3 regions of the Bacillus sp. A015 genome follow, and region 2 is predicted to be linked to each of the others. Evidence: riboswitches for the same ligand, from Rfam matches in the RefSeq annotation. Region 2 holds a riboswitch; each other region holds the start of a gene.
What was found. A riboswitch is a leader RNA that binds a small molecule or an ion and turns the genes downstream of it on or off. The one in region 2 is predicted to bind thiamine pyrophosphate.
Positions count from the first base shown of each region.

Region 1: it holds a riboswitch for thiamine pyrophosphate, as region 2 does, so the genes downstream of both, tenA (thiaminase II) here and tenA (thiaminase II) in region 2, are expected to answer to the same signal.
Region 3: it holds a riboswitch for thiamine pyrophosphate, as region 2 does, so the genes downstream of both, thiC (phosphomethylpyrimidine synthase ThiC) here and tenA (thiaminase II) in region 2, are expected to answer to the same signal.

Region 1 covers NZ_JBSPZB010000017.1:70,824-76,971, forward strand. The annotation lists gene ACSLGF_RS14160 (monovalent cation:proton antiporter family protein) at 1-1,517, shown strand, start outside; TPP riboswitch at 1,571-1,680, shown strand; gene tenA (thiaminase II) at 1,759-2,469, shown strand; gene tenI (thiazole tautomerase TenI) at 2,444-3,061, shown strand; gene thiO (glycine oxidase ThiO) at 3,045-4,157, shown strand; gene thiS (sulfur carrier protein ThiS) at 4,154-4,357, shown strand; gene ACSLGF_RS14185 (thiazole synthase) at 4,362-5,129, shown strand; gene ACSLGF_RS14190 (thiazole biosynthesis adenylyltransferase ThiF) at 5,126-6,139, shown strand.
Region 2 covers NZ_JBSPZB010000005.1:60,001-66,148, forward strand. The annotation lists gene ACSLGF_RS06040 (immune inhibitor A domain-containing protein) at 1-1,223, shown strand, start outside; gene ACSLGF_RS06045 (ORF6C domain-containing protein) at 1,430-1,684, shown strand; gene ACSLGF_RS06050 (DUF1304 domain-containing protein) at 1,690-2,061, shown strand; gene ACSLGF_RS06055 (hypothetical protein) at 2,230-2,394, opposite strand; gene ACSLGF_RS06060 (type 1 glutamine amidotransferase domain-containing protein) at 2,649-3,305, shown strand; gene ACSLGF_RS06065 (hypothetical protein) at 3,446-4,573, shown strand; TPP riboswitch at 4,630-4,733, shown strand; gene tenA (thiaminase II) at 4,821-5,507, shown strand; gene ACSLGF_RS06075 (ECF transporter S component) at 5,504-6,103, shown strand; gene ACSLGF_RS06080 (ABC transporter ATP-binding protein) at 6,078-6,148, shown strand, end outside.
Region 3 covers NZ_JBSPZB010000025.1:34,840-40,987, reverse strand. The annotation lists gene ACSLGF_RS17030 (BofC C-terminal domain-containing protein) at 21-521, opposite strand; gene ACSLGF_RS17025 (protein kinase family protein) at 761-1,405, shown strand; gene ACSLGF_RS17020 (hypothetical protein) at 1,644-1,826, opposite strand; gene ACSLGF_RS17015 (hypothetical protein) at 2,018-2,167, shown strand; gene thiC (phosphomethylpyrimidine synthase ThiC) at 2,201-3,961, opposite strand; TPP riboswitch at 4,087-4,197, opposite strand; gene ACSLGF_RS17005 (YhcN/YlaJ family sporulation lipoprotein) at 4,616-5,233, opposite strand; gene safA (SafA/ExsA family spore coat assembly protein) at 5,367-6,148, opposite strand, start outside.

The sequences.
Region 1 (6,148 bases), on a different contig from region 2:
TATTTTGTATTTCCTTTATCCTGTCCTATGCGTTTGTACTTGCAGGGTTTATTCAAAATGCCTTTTTAATGACGCTCATCATTTCCACCATCTCATTAGGTGTAGTGGTTCCAACCTTAAAAGAGGAAAAGTTGATGAAGACGAATATTGGTCAAATCATTCTGCTTGTGGCCGTCATTGCTGATTTGGTGACGATGATTTTACTTGCTGTGTTTTCCTCCATTTATGGCGATGGAACAGGGAACATGTGGCTTCTGCTATTATTATTTGCAGCAGGCATTCTTCTTTATTTATTTGGCCGAGTATTTAAGACAAAATCCATTTTTCAGTCCATGTCAAAAGGAACGGTGCAAATTGGGACAAGGGCAATCTTTACTCTCATTATAGTCTTAGTTGCCTTATCTGAATCACTCGGTGCTGAAAATATTCTTGGGGCGTTTTTAGCAGGCGTGCTCGTGTCCCTTCTTTCGCCAAATAAAGAGCTTGTCCAGCAGCTGGACTCATTTGGTTACGGATTTTTAATCCCGATCTTTTTTGTGATGGTCGGTGTGGACTTGAATATATGGGCGCTGTTCAAGGACCCAACCATTATGATCATGATTCCGCTATTGTTTATTGCATTACTGCTTAGTAAGCTAATTCCAATTCTTTATTTGAAAAAATGGTATGACATGAAAAAAGTCATCGGCGCCGGCTTTTTATTAACATCGACGTTATCACTCGTCATTGCAGCTGCGACGATTGGGGAGCGGCTCGGTGTCATTGATCATAAAATGTCAGGCGCACTGATTTTAGTCGCTGTGTTGACGAGTATTTTAACGCCTGTTTGGTTTAAAGCGCTGTTTAAAAAAGAACAAGAAGCGAATCAAAAAAAGCGTGTGACCTTTATTGGCGCAAACCAGCTGACGTTACCTGTGACACTTGACTTGCATCAGGATGAATATGACATCCGTATTTTGCATGTGTTTCAAGAAAATAAAGAAGCACTGCTTGCCGACTCGATCTTTGAAGTTGAAGCGATTGAAGAGTACGACGATGAGACGCTGAGAAAGGCAGGCATCGGCCGGGAGGATGTTCTAGTCGTAGCAACAGGCAGTGAGACGCAAAATAAGGAAATTGCTTTATTTGCCAAAGAAGAAGGGGCGAAACAAGTCATTGCAAGTGTTAACAAAGCTGATGCAGAGCTGACGCTGAAGGAAGCGGGCATTGATACTTTTTCTAATTTCCTATCATCTAAAACGGTGCTGAGAGCGTTAATTGAAGCACCTGATGCGATTCGATTGTTAACAAATGAGGATTCTTCTTTGTATCAAATTCAAATGAACAATCATCGGTATCATAATGTCATGCTGCGGGAATTCCCTTTTACCGGCGATTTGGTGTTTGTCCGTATTTTTAGAGGGGTAGACAGCTTAGTACCGCACGGTGATACGACGCTCAGAAGCGGAGACCGCGTGCTTGTGTCAGGCTCCCGGGAGTATGTAGCAGGACTTAGAGCCCAATTAGAGTTGCAATGAACCCTTGACCAATGAACAATTCCTGATTAAGATAGAGGTACAACATTATATGTTTGATCCACTAGGGGAGTCCTTTAAAAGGGCTGAGATAAAAGTGTCGACTTTTAGACCCTCATTACCTGAACAGGTTCATACCTGCGTAGGGAAGTGGTGCGGTTTTTGACTATGCTTTTGACAAACTCCAAGCCACTTTCCACGCGGAAAGTGGCTTTTTTATATGAAGAAACAGGAGGAGAGAAACATGACATTTTCAAAGGAATGTAAAGAGGCAGCAGCAACATGGTGGAATGGAAGCTTTACGCATCCTTTTGTAAAAGGGATTGGAGATGGCACACTTTCACTCGATCGGTTCACCTATTACGTGATGCAGGATTCGTATTATTTAACTCATTTCGCAAAGATGCAAGCATATGGAGCTGCCATTAGTGAGGACTTACATACGACGGGCAGAATGGCGTATCATGCGCAGGGCACGTATGAAGCAGAGCTATCGCTGCATAGAAAGTTCACAGAGCTGCTTCAGAGCTCTGATGAAGCACTTGAAAGCTTTAAGCCTTCACCCACTGCTTATGCGTATACCTCACATATGTACAGGTCTGTGAAAAGCGGACGATTTGAAGAAATTTTAGCCGCGTTATTACCGTGCTACTGGCTATATTATGAGGTGGGAGAAAAGCTGAAACAAACGACACCTGACCATCCGATTTATCAAGAATGGATTTTGACATATGGAGGAGATTGGTTTAAAGAGCTTGTCTTTGAACAGGTCAACCGCTTTGATGAACTCGCGGAAAAAGCACCAGAACATGTGCGGGCCAATATGAAAGAAAATTTTGTGATTTCAAGCTATTATGAATACCATTTCTGGGAGATGGCGTATAAAAAAGAAACGTGGCAAACAGCATGCTTGGATGGGGTTGGTGCAAATGGAACTCCACGCAGTGACAAATGATTCGTTTCCTGTCAATGAGCTGATCAAGCAAATAAAAGCCATTGAATCTGAAGTGGACTTTATTCATATCCGGGAACGGTCTAAAACAGCAAGTGAACTTGTTGATCTCGTGAGACAACTCCTTTCAGAAGGTGTACCGAAAGAGAAACTCGTTATCAATGACCGAGTAGACGTCGCGCTGCTCACCAATATTCACCGGGTACATCTCCCAGGTCACAGCTTTTCGCCAAAGGAGCTGCGACAAAAATTTCCTCACCTTCATACGGGTGTGTCTGTTCATTCGATAGAAGAAGCCAAAGCGGCCGAGGAAAGCGGTGCAGAGTATGTCATGTTTGGGCACATATATGACACCTCATGTAAACCAGGACTTAAGGCGAGAGGCGTAAAGCTTGTGGAAGAACTGACTTCTGCGCTGTCCATTCCGGTGGTGGTCATTGGCGGATTGACGCCTGATCGAATCCCAGAATTGATGCATGTGAATGTGAAAGGGATTGCTGTCATGTCGGGAATTTTCACTCACCATCAGCCGCACATCATGGCGCAAGCATTTTCTAAAAAGCTAAAGGAGAATCCTTATGAAAAAGCATTATGACGTTGCAATCATTGGCGGTGGAATCATAGGGATGTCAATTGCCTATCACCTTGCAAAAGCAGGAAAGCAGGCTCTTTTACTTGAGGCAAATGAGATAGGGAAGCAAACGACGAGTGCGGCTGCTGGGATGCTTGGTGCACATGCTGAAGGAGAGGGTCATGAGGATATTTTTTTTCAAGTGGGCAGAGCAAGTCAGGCATTATACGAAAAATTAAAAGTCGATCTTCGGCATGAATCAGGCATTGATATTCGGACATCAGCGGGCGGTATTATGAAGGTGGCCTTTACAGAAGAAGAAAAACGTGCACTTTGCCGGATGCAGCATTTGTCTACGTTTCAATGGCTTGAAGCAAGTTGTGTGAAAAAACGTATGCCGCAAATCGCAGATGACATCATGGGAGCAGGTTTCATTGAAGAGGATGTTCATGTTGAGCCTTATGCGGTATGCAGGGCATTGTGGCAGGCGGCCGTTCGGTACGGGGCGGATGTGAAGGAGTTTACACCCGTTATCGAAGTGGAGCGGGATCAAGAGGCATTGACTATCAGAACAGCCGAAGGCACATTCACATGTGATCACCTCACTGTAGCAAGTGGTGTATGGTCTGGCCGGTTTTTTGAAGAGCTGGGATTATCTCATTCTCTCTATCCAGTCAAAGGAGAATGTGTGTCTGTATGGAACAGCGGTCCAGCACTTGCACATACCATTTATCATGATCATTGTTATGTCGTTCAAAGAGATAGTGGAAAGCTGGTCATTGGTGCAACGATGAAGCCAAATGAGTGGCAGGCCGTTCCGACACTTGGCGGTATTGAGGCTGTTATTCAAAAAGCGTCTCAGCTCATGCCTTCTATCAAGGAGATGCCGATTGAAGAGTGCTGGGCAGGTCTTCGTCCGGCGACAAGCGACCGGCATCCCTATATCGGAAGACACCCGGAAGATGAGCGTATTCTTTTTGCAACGGGACATTACCGGAATGGCATTTTACTTGCGCCAATTACTGGAGAAATCATTCGCGACCTGATATTAGGCGAGCCTGTCCAAGAGGAATGGCTTCAAGCGTTTCGTATTGGCCGAAAGGAGGCATTGTTCGTATGAAAATTCAATTGAATGGCAGAGTGGTTGATTTCGATAAAGAGAATGGAACGATCTATGATCTGCTATCAGCCTATCAGCTGGAAAATCGTGTGGTGATCGTCGAAAAGAACCAAGAAATTATTGATAAAAAAACGTTTCAACAAGTAGAAATTCAACCAAATGACACGATTGAAATCGTTCACTTTGTAGGAGGAGGATGACACAATGCTACACATTGGCGGAAAAACATTCACATCAAGACTATTACTTGGTACAGGAAAGTATCCATCATTTGAGGTTCAAAAGGAAGCAGTGAACGTATCGGAAGCTGAAATTTTGACCTTTGCTGTGCGAAGAATGAACATTTTTGAAGCATCTCAGCCGAATTTTTTAGAGCAGCTTGATTTATCAAAATATACATTACTTCCAAATACAGCAGGCGCAAGTACAGCGGAAGAAGCGGTGCGTATTGCCCGTTTAGCGAAGGCTTCGGGGCTGTGTGACATGATTAAGGTAGAAGTGATTGGCTGTTCAAGATCCCTTCTGCCAGATCCAGTCGAAACGCTAAAAGCATCTGAAATGCTATTGGAAGAAGGTTTTATCGTGCTGCCATATACATCAGATGATGTGGTGCTGGCAAGAAAACTAGAAGAACTCGGTGTACACGCCATCATGCCAGGAGCCTCTCCAATCGGTTCAGGTCAAGGCCTACTAAACCCTCTGCATCTCTCGTTTATTATCGAGCAGGCGAAGGTACCGGTCATTATTGATGCGGGCGTAGGCTCTCCTAAGGATGCGGCTTATGCGATGGAACTAGGGGCTGACGCTGTATTACTGAATACTGCCGTGTCTGGTGCAAAGGACCCTGTGAAAATGGCAAAAGCGATGAAGCTGGCCATTGAATCAGGAAGATTAGGTTTTGAAGCAGGACGTATTCCGCTGAAAAACTATGGTACAGCCAGCAGTCCGCAGGAAGGGATGCCAGCGTTTTGAGCACACGTTATTCACGCCAAGAGCTTTTTCGGCCGATCGGAACAGATGGACAAAAGCGGCTAAACGCCTCAAAAGCTGTCATTATTGGAGCGGGGGCCCTAGGAACAGCTAGTGCTGAAATGCTCGTTCGAGCTGGCGTGGGCTCTGTCACCATTTTGGATAGAGATTATATTGAATGGAGCAACCTTCAGCGTCAGCAGCTTTACACAGAGCAAGATGTACAAGACCGGCTGCCAAAGGCTGTGGCGGCTGAAAAAAGACTCAAGCAGGTGAACAGTGAAGTCCGTGTAAGAGGAATCGTCATTGATGTGACTGCTCAAAATATTGATGAACTCGTCAGCGGGGCTTCGATCATTGTGGATGCAGCGGATAATTTTGAGGTGCGAATGATCGCAAATGATGCGGCCATCAAACATCAAATTCCTTTCCTTTATGGAGCCTGTGTAGCCAGTTATGGCATTCAATTCACTGTCATTCCGGGAGAGGCGCCGTGTTTACACTGCTTGCTTGAGCATTTACCTGCACAAGGCATGACATGTGATACAGCAGGTATCATTAGCCCGGTTGTGCAGCAGGTGGCGGCATATCAAGTGGCAGATGCTCTTAAATGTTTAACAGGACATCAAGTGACTCCGATATTAAGATCCTTTGATTTATGGACAAATGAACGGTCTGACATTCGGTCCGTCTTGTCTTTAAAGAAGGAGAAATGTCCAAGCTGTGGACTAAAGACATATCCATTTCTCTCATATGACCAGAGAGCGAAGGCAGACGTACTTTGTGGCCGCAATACGGTGCAAATCCGCAGTGCAGCAGGGACGCCACCGCCTTTACATGAAGTGGCCATTCGGTTAAAGAAAGCAGGAATGGATGTGCTTGAAAATCCGTATTTGCTTTCTTGTCAAAAGGATGAGTTCAAGCTCGTCTTATTCAAAGATGGCAGGGCGCTTGTACATGGTACAAGTGATATTGTCAAAGCGAGAACCATTTATCATCAATGGATTGGCTAATGAGAGGGT
Region 2 (6,148 bases):
ACTGGTCTATCATGTCAAGTGGGAGCTGGGCAGGTAAAGTACCTGGTACGGAACCAACAGGCTTTAGTCCATATGCAAAAGAAATGCTTCAAAACCTGCATGGCGGCAACTGGCTTTCAGGACAAACCATTGATGGTAAAACATTAAAGAAAAGCAAAACAGTATTAATCGATGAAGCAGCAACAAAAGGAACCAACCATGATGCGGTTCGCGTAGATTTACCAGATAAAGAGATTGTGGTCACAAAGCCTGCCGAGGGGAAATACGCGTATTTCAGCGGGACGGGTGACAATTTGAATGCAACCATGACGACAACAGGTATTGATTTGTCGAAGGGAAGCAAAGCAGAGCTTACGTTTAAAGCATGGTACGATATCGAAGAAGGTTATGATTATGCGTATGTAGAAGTTCGTGAAACTGGAACCGATCAATGGAAAACCATTGCTGGTAACATGACGAATGACCGAAATGAAGCAGGTGCTAACGAAGGTAATGGGATCGACGGAAAATCAGACGGCTGGGTAGATGCAGCCTTTGATCTTTCTGCTTATGCAGGGAAGAAAATCGATCTGCAATTCCGATACACAACCGATGCAGGCTATTCGCTACCAGGCTTGTTGGTAGATGATCTGAACGTAACAGCAAATGGAACGAAAGTGTGGTCAGATGATGCCGAGGGAACGTCCACTTTCACCTTCAATGGATTCTCGCAGTCTAATGGAAAACAATATGCAGCGCAATACTATTTACTAGAGTGGCGCTCTTATGCTGATGTCGATAAAGGCTTAAAGTCTATCAAACGTGGAGCAAGTCTGATGAGCTATAATAACGGTTTGGTCGTGTGGTATGTCGATCAATCGTATAGTGATAACTGGGTAGGAAAGCATCCAGGGAACGGCTTCCTTGGTGTCGTAGATGCGGATCAGCAAGTATTGAAATGGAGTGACGGCTCCATCGCGGCGACAGGTTTCCAAGTACATGATGCAGCATTCTCTTTGAATCCAAGTACGAAGCTGAATATTGATTATACAGCGACAACAGGCTTAACCTTGGAAGATCGCTATATTCGTCCGACTCGTACATTTAGTGATCAAAAGAATTATGTGAATCCAAATAACCCAGATGCAGGACGCGATGTGCCGACATATGGTCTATCCTTTAAAGTCATTGGACAAAGTAAGGATCGTTCTGTTGGAAAGGTATTAATTTCTAAAAATAACTAAACAGAAAGCCGGATTCTACCATTGAATCCGGCTTTTTGATGTGTTGAGATAAGGATTTTTATCACATGATCGTTTTTTGATCGAATATTTGTTCTTTTTTATTTTGATATCCGAATGAAACCATTATATAATAGAGACTGGAAGGTTTTTCTTTCATTCACGGTTCTTTTTAGCTGTTAAAAAACAGGAAAGGATGAGCGTTACCAATGAGTTGTGTCACTGCCAAGCAATTAAAGGTGATTCGAGGGACGATGCAGACTTTTTGCAGCCATTTGGAGTATGATGGCCACGGTAAGCTTCATATCAATACCATCATGGCTTTTATTAAAAAGGAATTCGGTGTAAGGAAAATGAAAGACATTCCACAAAGTCGGTTTACTGAAGCGCTAGAATTAATACAAGACTTTGATTTATACACGGACAAAATAGAGATTCGTGATCGTCTATCAGAAAGGAATTAACTAAATTGAATATTTTAGCAATGATTTTAGTAGGAATTGTCGCGTTAGAACACATTGTTATCATGTTACTAGAAATGTTTTTTATGGAATCAAAGATGGCTAAGAGATCTTTTCGGCTCCCTGAACACTTACAAAAAGATCCAAATGTGAAAGTGATGTTTGCCAATCAAGGACTTTATAACGGGTTTCTAGCTGCAGGGCTCATTTGGGGGCTCATTCTCGGATCGAATACCGTTGGATATATGATTCAGCTATTTTTCATTTTTTGTGTGATCATCGCAGCGGTATTTGGCGGTGTAACATCCAATAAATCCATTATCATCAAACAAGGAGTACCAGCCTTGCTCGCATTAATTGCGCTTATGCTGGCGAGTTAATCTTAAATAAAGCCGCCCCGATAAGGGTGACTTTCAGCGTGTAGACAAACCCTCGCATTCGGTGTCAGTCCTGCGTGCCGGTGCTCACGAATCTCAAATTCGCTCGGCTAAAATAAAGTTCATTTTCGCCCTTTGTCAACAATCTGAGCCGCTCTGATAAGGGCGGCTTTATCTTTTTCGAAGACCCATCAAACGAATAATGGATGTCAGACAAAGAGCTACAGCAACAGCCAAAATGATTTTTCCGTACATGACCCCTGTTAGGTTCATCAAGAAGACGGCCAATATGATACAGAGCGTGATGATGATCATCACAATCGAATAGGTTTTCATCTCTTTTCCACTCCTTTAAAAGTCCCCTCCAGCACGAGAGGTCTGTCAATCTTTCCTCATATTATATCACTCAATGGCAATTTTACATGAAATTCCCTGTCAATAGAATGTGACATAATCATTAGATTTGAAGTGATGCCATATTTTTTAGAAAATCGGGTATAACATAAAGAGTTGCATCCAAGTCTAATTGCTTGATATTTAATTTTGCAAAATATAAAATAACCACATGATGAATCGAAAGGATGATCAAGTTGAGTAAGAAAGTTTTATTAGTATCGACAAGCAGCCCGGAAATGAACGGACACCCAACAGGCTTATGGTTAGAAGAATTGGCGGAGCCATTTCACATCTTTAAAGAAAATGAACTAGACGTACAAATTGTCTCCATTCAAGGTGGAACTGTACCGATAGATAAAAACTCAATTCCTGACGGTGTTCCAGCGCAATATCAGGATGTGTATGAATTACTTCAAGACACAAAGGCGCTAACAGATGAGAACCCAGCTGATTATGATGGGATCTTTTTTGCAGGAGGACATGGCCCAATGATCGACTTTGCGTCCAATCAACTGGTAGCCGATGCGATCTTAGCGATTTCAGAAAAAAATGGTGCAGTCGGAGCCGTTTGCCACGGCGTTTCAGCCTTTGTTGATGTGAAGGATCGAGATGGAAAATCATTGATCGAGGGCAAAAAAATAACAGGGTTCACGAACGAGGAAGAGGATGCCGTTCAGCTGACATCAAAGGTTCCATTTTTATTGGAAACAAAGCTTCGTGAGCAAGGGGCAGCGTTTGAAAAAGGAGAAGCTTTTGCGCCATTCGCTGTTGTTGATGGACAAATCATTACTGGACAAAACCCAGGATCAAGTGCAGAAACAGCACGACTATTTGTCAAAACCATTGCATAAAATGACCAAAAACCAGTCGTAACGCATACGGCTGGTTTTTTGTTATAAAAATGTCCTAAAAAAAACCAAAACAATTACTGGAATAATGGTAAAATGATAACAGGGTAAAAAACCCAAATAAGGGAAAAGGGGATGTTCCTGTGAGAGTATTTTACGTAAAGATCACCGCAGCTTTACTGTCTGTTTTACTTGTGACAACAGGTTTATTTTCACCAGCGTTAAAAGCAGAAGAAGCGCCAAAATCAGATGGGAAAGTGTCGCCACTGACGGAAAAAGCCATTCAGCAAGTGCAAGAGTCGTTTTTGAAGCAGGATGAAGGAACCGCTATTCAACAGAAGCAAGTGAAAAAAACATTTAAAGTAGATAAGAAAAACGGAATGAGTATTAAACGAAAAGCCGCTGCAGATGGAAAGCTGCGCACGTCTGCCGTTCGCTCTATTGATGGACTAGCAATCAATCAATCGGCTGTATTAAATGAGGAAGACCCAGTTGATTTATGGTTTTTAAGCACGTCTTCACCTCAGGCACTCATCAGCCGGATTACCTCTTCAAATCCTGATTATTTCGTCCAATTATTTGTTGTAGATTATGAAACAGGACAAGCCTACCCGACGGATCTCATTCAGCCGGCCGGCAGTATGCTTGGGTTAACCAATTTACCAGCTGGTGATTACGCATTTGGTATCACAAGCGGTGGGGACTTCGGAGACTCCTACACGTTACAGGTTAATGCAAAAAATCCACCCAATTTCACAGGTGCTGTATCCCTATCATCAACCCTCCAATACTTTGTCGCTGAGTATGCAAATGGTGATGTATTTGCAAATGGCACAAAAGTATATAACAAGCAATCGAAGACAGCAGATTATGAATGGAAGCGTGTGTTTTATTTCTCATATGATGGAAATTATGAACAGAGAACCCATTCGATTTCAAGTGTGAAAGTGAAAAGCATTTCGGCACCAGTTTCGTACTCAGCTCCTTATGCGAGTTCCTCAGAGGCCATTCTCGTCTACTTAGATGTGGAGACATTGTTTATGTACCATCAATCATCGTTTGCAAGCGGGCAATATTATCATGATACCTTTGTTGATACCCTCGGGAAGACAACACCAAGACGCCTAGACCTTGATGATTTGACAAATTACGGCGATCATATTTTAGCCGTTGATTTAAAAACAGGAAAGCCGATTGATTTCTTCAGTGTCCTTAATTTCTACTATGCTGCAGGGATCGAGAAGCTGCCAACAATTAAAACATTGAATTAAGAAAGGCGGTTGACATCAAATCGCCACATGTGTAGAGTAAAGATAATTAAATGACAAAAGTCCACTAGGGGAGTCATGTATGACTGAGACAAGAGAAAATCTTGGACCCTTTGAACCTGATCTAGTTCGTACTAGCGGAGGGAAGTGGAGCTGGACCTTGTCTTATTCATGATTGAATTGATAAGAAGGCCGCTCCATTTGGGGTGGCTTTTTCATTTATTCAACTGAAGAAGAGGAGGCTTTTTTTATGACATTTTCAACGCAATTAAGGAAAGAAGCAGAACCATTATTTGAAGCCATTTATCAGCATCCGTTTGTCAGAGGACTGGCAGCAGGAAAGCTTGAAAAGGAACAGATCATTCATTACGTCAAACAAGATGCAGAATACTTACATGCATTTATTAAAATTTATGCGGCAGCGATCAGCAGGTGTACAGACAGAGAGGACATTGTCTTTTTCCATCAGCAGATGGCTTTTGTACTAGATAGTGAGACGCATCCTCATCAAAACCTTTGCCGAGTGGCAGGTGTAGCATATGATGAGCTCCAAGGTGCTTCGTTGGCGCCGAGTGCTCACCACTATATTCATCACATGCTGCAAGTCGCACAGGAAGGCACACTTGGAGAAATTATTGCTGTTTTGCTTCCTTGCCCTTGGACATATTGGGAAATAGGCAAACGAATGCTTTCAGACGTGCAGCCTGACCCGGCACATCCATTTTATGAGTGGATCACGTTTTATGGCGGGTTAACTGACTCTGTTACAGTTGAGCTTTGCAAAAGGCTTGATCAGTGGGCGGAAGGAGCAAGTGAGAAAGAAAAAGAAAAAATGAAGCAGCACTTCTTCTTAAGCTGTCAGCTTGAGTACAAATTCTGGGAAATGGCGTTCACTGTGGAAGAGTGGCCAGTCCAACTGGAGGTGCATTCATCATGACGTGGAAGATGAAAGAAGTCGTCCTTGCTGTGATTCTATCTGTGGCGTGCGGTGTGATCTACTTAGGTTGGTCCACTCTTTATTTACCGATTACAGCACTTGTGGGTCCAGCAGGAGGCAATATCATGTTTGGGATTTGGGTGATTGCCAGTCCAATTGTCGCTTATATCATCCAAAAGCCGGGAGCTGCCCTCATTGCAGAAACAGCCGCAGCCGCCGTGGAATTACTGACAGGCAGCCACTTCGGTCTTTCAGCTCTGCTGATTGGTGTATGCCAAGGACTTGGGGCAGAAATCGCCTTCGCTCTTTTTGGTTATAAACGATATCGCATGTGGACACTTATGCTGTCTGGTGCCTTTGCAGCGGTTGGAGCGATGGCATATAGCCTGATGGCCAATGGAATTGGTTATTACACGCCTCAAGTTTTACTCATGACACTTGTGACTCAAATCATCAGCGGTATGATACTTGGGGGATGCTTAGCGAAAGTTGTAGTGGATGCATTATCCAAGACCGGTGTACTGAATCAATATGCCATCATGAAAGAAAAGCGAAACAAAGGTGAACAGCATGGATTCATTTCTCGCGTGCAATAATCTCACTGTCCGTTTTTATGAACAGTCGAAGCCCGTTCTGCATGA
Region 3 (6,148 bases), on a different contig from region 2:
CCAGCAAGCTGTCACACACTTTAAAATGATATTTCATTTCGGTAAGGTTTCATGACTTCAAGCACATGCTCAAATTCATCCTTTGTTCGAAAAGGAATGCCTTGCTCAAGCTGCTCCTCCACATGGCTTTCTAAACGGGACGTATCAATTTGAAAGAAGAGATGAATAGGCTCCGCCCAGCCGCCTGGCCTTCCATGAAACGTAGAAATGACACCGTCCTCTGATAATCCGATATATCCATTTGCTTTACTTAATGGAGAGATATCATCAATTTGTTTTCTAAAAAGGGCAAAACCCTCTTGTTGTTCTACCAGCGTCCAGCCTTTATACTGCGTCCAAAATGTGTCTTTGTCTTCTAATGATGCCCGGTGTCTTTCAATACTCACATCGCCGTCTAGATAGACTTTTTCAAGCTGCACGGTGATGGTGTTTGACTGCTTTTGCAAGTGTTCTTTTCCTTCCATATCCGCAGCGAAAAAAAGAACACTTGTCATGATAAGTCCTGTAACGAAACGTTTCATCTTCACTTTCACTATTTACACCTCTTTAGAACATAAGATCGATGCATGACATATGTAGTTTGACCCATTTTTCTAAACATTAACCAAACCGATTACACTGACTCGATTTAAGAGTCTTTCGTTGTATCCTTCATTCGTAAATGTTATGTTTTATACAATCCATTGCTTTATCGAATGAAACAGTTTTTTCATCATTCGTTTTTCAGCCGCATAAACTGAAACCAAAGAAGGTGAAGTCAATGTCAGATATCAAAAGATTAGCCGAATCGATTCAGTATCATGAAGAAAAACGTTTTAATAAGCTCGCCTTAAAACCGGCAGAGCTTGAGCTGTGCGGCAAAGGAAGAAGTGCCTATGTATTTTCATATAAAAAAGCTGGCAAGAAAATGGCGCTAAAAGTCTTTTTCCCTTCTTATCAACACATTGCCCGCAAAGAGGCAGCAATTTACGAAAAACTTTCCGGTTCGTCATACTACCCTGAGATTTATGAGTCTGGGGATCAGTATATTTTAATGGAATATATTAAAGGCTACACATTCTATGAATGCCTGACAAAGGGTATTCCGATCAAGAAACAAATGATTGAACAAGTAGATGAAGCGCTAGAAGAAGCACGTGAGAAAGGGTTAAACCCTTCAGATATCCATCTGCGCAACCTGCTCTTAACAAAGGAAGGCCTCGTTAAGGTGATTGACGTTGCCCGCTTCACCCAAACGAAAACATGCCATCAATGGGATGATTTAAAAGCCGCTTACGCCTATTACCAAAAACCTTTTTTCCCTAAAAAAGCGCCGCGTCTTTGGCTTGAAGTGATTGCCTATTTGTATAAAAAGAACTGGCTCTCCCGCGGCCAGCTAAACAACCGAAATGATTTCTCCGCATAACGAAAGCCGCTCTCCTTCCGAGCGGCTTTCAGCGTGTAGACAAACCCTCGCATTCGGCGTCAGTCCTGCGTGCCGGTGCTCACGAATGTCAAATTCGCTCCGCTCCGGTACTCGTTCTTCCTAGACTGCAAAGGTTTTCTATCACGCTGAAAAAAAGAAGAAAAAGGGCTAACATAAAGATCATTTTTAGCCCTTTGTCAACAATCTGAATCCGCTCTTTCCGAGCGGATTTTTTGTTTTATTCTGTTTCTACATGGATACTATTGACATTTAATAGATTAATGATTTCATTATTCAGCTTAAACCATTGATTGGATTCCTCAATTTTTTTATACACATCATAGGTAGCTGGACGTTTTAGCTCGAAATCAAGCACTTCCCCATTGTTCATATGAAATGTTACCTTAAATACTTTCATCATAAGATCACCTTCCACTCTTTCTTGTTCGCTAACTGGTAAGGTCAGCTCTTTTCATTCATTCTCTACTCAACTCGTTTCCCCTCCTTCTTTCCTTTCTAACACAAGAAGTTTAAATTTTGTTTAAATTCACACAACATCTCTATCTCTCTGATCTGCAAAGAAGTATATTGTTTAAAAAGGAGGCTGTCTTCATGAAAAAGAAAAAGAAACGAACATCTCCAGAGAGACAAACGGTCTTGTTTCATTTAACAGATGCCCTGATTCCGAGTATGGAAATCATGGCTATTGCAGTAAGAGCACTTTTCCATCTCGTGAGAAAAGCCTTTTCAGCCGTTTTATAAAACCCCGCACAAAAGGAGTGCGAGGTTCTTTTTTTAGGATTGATAGATTTGACTTCCTTGGCTGATAAACTCTTTTGCCTTCTTCTCCATCTCTTTTTTCACTTCTTCTGATTGATTGCGGATATCATGAGAAATTTTCATACTGCAAAACTTCGGTCCGCACATGGAGCAAAAGTGAGCGGTCTTTGCGCCTTCAGCAGGCAATGTTTCGTCATGGAACGCCAAAGCTCTTTCTGGATCAAGTGACAGGTGGAATTGATCCCGCCATCTAAATTCAAATCTGGCTTTCGATAATGCATCATCGCGCTTTTGAGCAGCAGGATGTCCTTTTGCTAGATCAGCTGCATGTGCGGCAATTTTATAAGCAATGACGCCTTCTCTCACATCTTCTTTGTTCGGCAGACCTAAATGCTCTTTTGGTGTCACATAGCAGAGCATGGCTGTTCCATACCAGCCGATCATGGCAGCGCCGATAGCGGATGTAATGTGATCATACCCAGGGGCAATATCTGTTGTAAGAGGTCCTAGCGTGTAAAATGGTGCCTCTTTGCAAATCTCCATCTGCTTATCGACATTTTCTTTGATTTTATCCATTGGGACATGTCCAGGTCCTTCAATCATCACCTGTACATCATGTTTCCAGGCGATCTCTGTCAATTCCCCTAGCGTTTTCAGCTCTGCAAACTGCGCCTCATCATTTGCATCAGCGATCGAACCTGGTCTGAGTCCATCTCCAAGAGAAAAAGCAATATCATAGGTTTTCATAATTTCACAAATATCTTCGAAATGGGTATAAAGAAAGTTTTCTTGATGATGAGCGAGACACCACCTTGCCATAATAGCTCCGCCTCTTGACACAATTCCCGTTACCCGATCGACTGTAAGCGGAATATACCTTAATAGCACGCCCGCATGAATCGTGAAGTAGTCTACACCTTGCTCTGCTTGTTCAATTAATGTGTCTCTGTACACGTCCCACGTCAAATCTTCTGCCACTCCATTCACTTTTTCAAGTGCCTGATAAATGGGAACGGTTCCTACTGGGACTGGGCAATTCCGAATAATCCATTCTCTCGTTGTATGAATGTCCTTCCCAGTGGACAGGTCCATCATTGTGTCTGCCCCCCACCTGATCGCCCACGTCATCTTCTCTACCTCTTCATCGATGGATGACGTCACAGCTGAATTGCCAATATTCGCATTGATTTTGACGTGAAAATGCTTTCCAATAATCATCGGCTCACTTTCAGGATGGTTAATATTCGCTGGGATGACTGCTCTTCCGCTAGCTACTTCCTCTCTAACAAACTCAGGGCTCAGCTGTTCTCTCAAAGCGATAAATTCCATTTCAGGTGTGATGATGCCTTTTTTTGCATAATGCATTTGTGTCACACTGGCGCCATTTTTCGCGCGGAGCGGCACATGATGAAAATCAGTATGGACAGGATGAAAGGACTCTTTCCCCTTTGAACGATACCCGTTATCTTCTGGTTTCACATGACGCCCTTCATAGCTTTCTGTATCTCCTCTTTCTTTAATCCACGCCGCTCTAAGACGCTTTAAACCCTTTGTAACATCAATATGGGCGTTTTCATCTGTGTACGGTCCACTTGTATCGTACACACGGATCGGGTCATTTTGAATGTCGCCCGCCTGTGTCACAGTATTTGAGAGCCTAATCTCCCTTTTTGGCACCAAGATGTCAGGTCTTGAGCCCTGCTCATACACCTTTCGACTTCCGTCAAAGCTTGATAGTAAAGATTGGGTTGATGGGACATTTTTCTTTTCTTTCATCTGCTGTTCTCTCCTTCTCTTTTTGTCATCGGACAGGATGGAATCAGCACCAGCAAAAAACCAGGCTCTATGTTGAGAACCTGGTTTCGTCGTCAGAAAAAACATGAATGTCATTCATATGACACATGTATCATCTTCAACTTCCCCACGCTGGTACGAGCCAGATCAGGTCCAAAGGGTTAAGAAGCTTAAGCTTCTCTCTCAGCCCACTTTAGCGGGCACCCCTAGTCACTTTTATTGATTTCCACATCAGTTTATCATAGAGACGATATGAAAAGAAGAAGATTCAGGAAAATAGTTCCTTTCCCCTACAAGCTGCACCGATGAGCATGATATGCAAACTTCTATACAACAGCTTCCCCTTTATTTCGATCAAATCAGAAATAATCATTGATCCTTTTTTCCTGCTATGTATTAATCTAAACGGAGAATCTTTATACAAACCACTTGTTCAAAGGAAATTCTAGTCGATTACAAACATTTCTAACATTTATCAGTGATGAATCGGACGATGATGAAGTGGACATCCATTATTGCTGGTATTTTATTACTTTGATTTGGCTGTTATTTCTTTTACGAATTTTATATAGGCATCAAGATGTATTTTTAAGACAAGGCTAGAATTCGTAATGAACTCTAGCCTTGTTTATTCAACTATCGGGTCATGCCTGTTTGGCCTGTTTCAAATTGCGTTTTTCTCATCTCTCTGAAGCGTGTGAATGTTCCTTCATCTTTGATGACTTGGACAGCTCTTCCATCTGCATAACGAGTCGCTGCTTCTTCTACTTGTGATACGCCCTCTTCCGTCAGGCGTCCATCTGATTTAATCGCAATATACACATTTTCATCAGTGACCATAACTTGTGAGTCTGCTACGTGATTCATTTTATTCACGCGGTTCGCAATTTTTCGTGAACGCTGTATGTTCTCTTGTTTATCGTAGCCAGAGAACGACATTTGGTTATGATAATTCATATCTCCATGACTGTAGCGTCCATCTCCGCCAGTAAGCGGCATTCTCACTTGATCCTCCGTAGGACGTGAACGATAATCAACATTCGTTGTATTTTCGTTCATCCCTTCCATAAGCTCAGAAACTGGGCCTAGGTTATCTTGGTTGTTGTCTGCCGCCCGTTGATTCGAATGATAACCGACCGGCTGGCCTGATTGATTATGACGAGTATCTACACCCGCATTGTCATTTGTACCACATGCAGTTAAACCAATAGGAAGAAGCACTAATGCGATTGTTTTTTGCCATTGTTGTCTCAAACGAAAAACCCCCTGTACAAATTCAAGCTCATGAGCGCGAAACTGGCTCTGTTTTAGCATGTACAGTTCAGGGGAAAATCAAGCTGTCAGTTATAAACAAAAAAAGGAACGATTGAGATCGTCCCTTCTGTCATTAATCTTCTTCGTCTTCTTCTGGTCTTGCGAAAACCGATTGATTTGGATATTGCTGCATGTAAGGCTGAGCTGGATAAGATCCCATTTGACCATAAGGAACAGGATTTGGATAATGTCCAGGCCATGGCTGATGATGATGCTTCATGCCATCATCACATCCGCAGTCTTCCTTGCCATATGCTTCATTTGAAGCGTTTGGATAAAAGCCTTGATTAACGTTCGCATTTGCGCCTGTATTTGGATGCATGTGGTGGTGCCAGTGATGTCCATCGTTTGCATGATGCTCATGATTTTCCCCGTAGTAAGCTGGTGCTTGATAGGCTGGATAATACGGCTGAGCTGGGTAAGGATACGGCATCATATGATGGTGATAATACGGCTGGACCGGATAACAAAGACCTGATCCCGGTAAAATAGGTGAAGCCGGCACCATTTGCTGCGGATATGGATACATCGCAGGCATGTAATGACCATGACCATAATAAGGATCATATGATTCATGATGATGCTGGTGATGCTGGTGATGCTGGTGATGATCTTTATTTTCTGCCATTCCTCCTACTGCTGCCCCTCCAACATTCGGCATTTGTGGGAAGTTAGGAAGGTTTGGGTAATTGCTATGCTCCATATCTTTTCCCTCCTCTTTTTGATGCGGAATATGAATAAATGGATCATATCCCTTTGCCACTTCATCTTTGTGATGATCCTTATTTTCATGATGAAAATGGTCCTTGTGATCTTTATATTCCTTATTTTCATGATGAAAATGATCCTTGTGAT